DNA from 2 places in the Sphingomonas sp. BT-65 genome. Region 1 is predicted to be linked to the other one. Evidence: predicted binding sites of a transcription regulator. Region 1 holds the regulator's gene; the other holds the start of a gene.
What was found. Region 1 encodes LexA, which represses DNA repair genes until DNA is damaged. Its sites were predicted from a motif close to GTTCCNCNCTTGTTCT; they were not measured.
Positions count from the first base shown of each region.

Region 2: a site for LexA is predicted at 959-974, ahead of OK349_RS02670 (ATP-dependent helicase). Genes of this name have one in related genera too.

Region 1 covers NZ_JAPCIA010000001.1:1,339,127-1,341,325, forward strand. Annotated here, with positions in the region: gene OK349_RS06470 (molybdopterin molybdotransferase MoeA) at 1-547, shown strand, start outside; gene lexA (transcriptional repressor LexA) at 606-1,280, shown strand; gene OK349_RS06480 (GFA family protein) at 1,393-1,809, shown strand; gene OK349_RS06485 (hypothetical protein) at 1,944-2,199, shown strand, end outside.
Region 2 covers NZ_JAPCIA010000001.1:522,772-524,970, forward strand. Annotated here, with positions in the region: gene OK349_RS02665 (retropepsin-like aspartic protease) at 1-847, opposite strand, end outside; gene OK349_RS02670 (ATP-dependent helicase) at 978-2,199, shown strand, end outside.

The DNA.
Region 1 (2,199 bases):
GGTGGAGATCGAGGATCTCGGCATCCTCCCCGATCGCCGGGACATCCTCGAAGCTGCCTTCGCCGCGGTGAGCGCCGACATCCTCGTCACCACCGGCGGCGCCTCGGTCGGCGACCATGACCTCGTCCGGCCTTCGCTCGAAGCAGCAGGCGCCGCGATCGATTTCTGGAAGGTCGCCGTCCGCCCCGGCAAGCCGATGATGGCCGGACGGCTCGGCGACACAGTGGTGATCGGCCTGCCCGGCAACCCGGTCTCGGCCTTCGTCACCGCGCGGCTCTTCCTCCTCCCCCTGGTCGCGCATCTCTCCGGCGGCGCCGATCCCCTGCCCGCCACCCGCACCGCCACGCTTGGCGAGCCCCTCCCCGCCAACGGTCCGCGCGCCGATTATATGCGCGCCGCGCATCGCGAGGGCCGCGTCGTCGCGGCGGCGATCCAGGACAGCTCGATGCTCCGCACCCTCGCCCGCGCGGACTGCCTGATCGTGCGTGCGCCCCACGCGCCGGCCGCCAATCCTGGCGACTCGGTGGAAATCCTCGACATCGCTTGACAGACAGGCGGAACAAGGCGTAAACGTTCCGCGTCTGTTCTGGATGGAGGACGTCCCGATGCTTACGAAGAAGCAGCATGAGCTGATCTGCTTCATCGCCGACCGCTTGAACGAGACCGGCGTCTCGCCCTCGTTCGAGGAGATGAAGGACGCGCTCGATCTCAAGTCGAAGTCGGGCGTGCATCGCCTGATCTCCGCGCTCGAGGAGCGCGGCTTCCTTCGCCGCCTGCCCAATCGCGCGCGCGCGCTCGAAGTGCTCAAGATGCCCGAGCGCGGCGAGACCAAGAAGGCCGCGCCGGCGCCGAAGGGCAATGTCGTCCCCCTCAACCGCCCCGCGCCGCCGCCCGCCAACGACGTGATCGAGATCCCCCTCCACGGCCGCATCGCCGCCGGCGTGCCGATCGAGGCGCTGGAGGGCTCGACGATGCTTCCCGTTCCTGCCGCGTTGCTCGGCTCGGGCGAGCATTATGCGCTCGAGGTCGCGGGTGACTCGATGGTCGAGGCCGGCATCTTCGACGGCGACTATGCGCTGATCCGCCGCCAGGACACGGCACGCGACGGCGAGATCGTCGTTGCGCTGATCGAGGATAATGAGGCGACGCTCAAATATTTCCGGAACGAGGGCAGCATGGTCCGCCTCGACCCGGCAAACCGCGCCTATGATCCGCAGCGCTACCGCCCCGATCAGGTGCGCGTGCAAGGCCGGCTCGCAGGACTGCTGCGCCGCTACTGACCGGATTGCCACCGCTTGGGCGGCGGTGCGATTACCGCCGAGGTAATTGAGCCGCCCACGCGCGCCGGTACGCATGTCGTCGACACCAACGGCAAACGACAGGAGCGATGTCATGACCCTTTCCGGTCCCCTCACCGGTGGCTGCCACTGTGGCGCGATCCGCTACGAGCTCAGCGGCGAACCGATGCATCATGCGCTGTGCCACTGCACCGACTGCCGCCGCGCCTCGGGTGCACCGATGGTCGGCTGGGCGATGTTTCCCGAGGATGCGCTCACCATCATCCAAGGTGTGCCGCGCGAATATGCCTCGTCCGAGCATGGCCGCCGCTATTTCTGCGGAACCTGCGGCAGCGGCGTGTTCTACCGCAACGCGAAGAACCTGCCCGGCATTGTCGACATCCAGGCGGCGACGCTCGACGATCCCGATGCGCTGCCGGCGGGCGCCCATGTCCAGGTCGCCGAGCGTATCGGCTGGATGAAGGACGCGCATGCGCTGCCGGAATTCGCGCGGTATCCGGGGATGGAGTAAGGCGAAGCGGGCGCTATCAACCAGATTGTAGACGTTCAGCTTCGATAGCTCACCACCCGAATCCGACTGTTCATCGACTGCCTCACTCTTTGACGAACTGATGCCCTGACGTAATCATGGCCTAGGGGAGATCTATGGGCATCACCGACCTCGTCGCGACTGGCTATCTTATGTGCCTCGATAGCAAGAAGGACCTACATAGCGCTTGGATTTCACAGTCGTTTAAGCTGGCTGCTATTGCTGGCGAAGCGCATATCGCCTCCATTCAAGCGAATAATCGGCTGGACCTGCTGCTTCGGGCGCTCGAGGAGGAATGGGAACAGCCTCCCGAAGCGGTGATCGATTACTCGCTAGACCTGCGTTACTCGCTCTCCGAATGCTGGGTACTGC
Region 2 (2,199 bases), 820 kb from region 1:
GCCGGTTGCGCTTCAGCAGGAGCGCGCCGTCGCGATTGCTCGTCGCGAGGTTGAACAGGCGCAGGATCGGCAAGCCGATCAGGCCGGTATCGAATTCCTTCCAGTCCACCTCCTCGCGGATCTGGATCAGCGGACGCGGGATCGTCGCCCCGGCAATCTCGAAGCTGTCGGGGCGGACCAGCCGCGTCTTGCCGCCCGGCGCCCCCGGGGACCAGCGCGGCGCATTCCACAGCCCCGCCGCCTCGGCCGTCTTGCGGTAGATACGCATCATGCTCGGCATGCCGGTGTCGAGCCCGAAGCGGAGCGATTTACCGTTGATCGTCGCGTCGGCGAACAGGAACCGCGTGTCGTCGTTCTTGCCGCGCTGCACGATTGCCTTCTCGAACCGCGTCCAGCCCGAAAGCTCGCTCAGCCCCTCCGGGTGGATGCGCCACGCCCCGGCGTCGAGGTCGAGTTCGCCGTCGGTCACCGTCAGCACGCGTGCGGGCAGCGCCCCCACCGCGCCGTTACCCAGCTTGCGCTCGATCCCGCCAAGCGCGAGCACCGGCATCAGGAACCGCCCGCCCAGCAAGACTTCGGATGCCTGGAAGATCGGATAGTTCTTGTCGCCGAACGAGAGTCGCAGCCGGCGGGTACCCACTTGCCGCAGCTTCAGCTTCTCCGCGGCAGCAAGATCGATCAGCCCGATCTCGCCGCCCGTATCGAGCACGAACGGCATCATCGCGCTTCCCCCGATCGATCCGCCGACCACGATCCGGTTGTCGGTCAGGGTGATCGGAATGCTGGCCGCATCGGGCGCCGCCAGCGCCCGCCCGCCCCACAGTGCCGCCACGCTGGCCCCGATCATAGCTTGCCGCCGTCCGATCCGCATCGCCGTCTCCCGCCTCGGGAATCGATCATCCCGATCGCGATGATGGCCGAACATGCGGCCTTAAGCCAGCTTGCCCGCAGCGCCCACGTTCTCTAACTGTTCACCGATGTCCGTACCCGTGCCTTCACCCGACGACCCTCCCTATCTGCGCGGCCTCAACGCCCCGCAGCGCGAAGCCGTGCTCACCACCGACGGCCCGGTCCTCGTCCTTGCCGGCGCGGGCACGGGCAAGACCGCCGCGCTCACCGCGCGCCTCGCCCATCTCCTCTGGACCCGCCGCGCCTACCCGTCGGAGATCCTCAGCGTCACCTTCACCAACAAGGCCGCGCGCGAGATGCGCGAGCGAGTCCGCGGCCTGGTCGGCGACGCGGTCGAGGGCATGCCGTGGCTCGGCACCTTCCACGCGATCGGCGCCAAGATGCTGCGCCGCCACGCCGAGCTCGCCGGCCTGCAGACCAACTTCACCATCCTCGACACCGACGACCAGCTGCGCCTGTTGAAGCAGCTCATCCAGGCCAACGACCTCGACGAGAAGCGCTGGCCTGCGCGCCAGCTCGGCGGGCTGATCGACCAGTGGAAGAACAAGGGCCTCACCCCCGACATGCTCGAAGCCGGCGACTCCGAGGCATTCGCCAACGGCCGCGGCCAGTCGCTCTACCAGCAATATCAGGACCGCCTGCGCACCCTCAACGCCTGCGACTTCGGCGACCTGCTGCTCCACATGCTGACGATCCTGCGCAAGCACCGCGACGTGCTCGAACAATATCAGCAGCGCTTCCGCTACATCATGGTCGACGAGTATCAGGACACCAACACCGTCCAGTATCTCTGGCTCCGCCTGCTCGCGCAGGAGCGCAGGAACATCTGCTGCGTCGGCGACGACGACCAGTCGATCTATTCGTGGCGCGGCGCGCAGGTCGAGAATATCCTGAAGTTCGAGAAGGATTTCCCCGGCGCGAAGGTGATCCGCCTCGAGCAGAATTACCGCTCGACCCCGCACATCCTCGCCGCCGCCAGCGGCGTCATCGCCAACAATGGCGGCCGCCTCGGCAAGACCTTGTGGACCGAGGCCGACGAGGGCGAGAAGGTCCGCGTCGTCGGCGTGTGGGACGGCCCGGAAGAAGCCCGCCGCGTCGGCGAGGAGATCGAATCCGCCCAGATCCGCGAGGGCAAGTCCCTCGAAGCCTTCGCCATCCTCGTCCGCGCCCAGCACCAGACGCGCGAGTTCGAGGACCGCTTCATCGCCACCGGCCTGCCCTATCGCATCGTCGGCGGCTTCCGCTTCTACGAGCGCGCCGAGATCCGCGACGCGCTCGCCTATCTCCGCC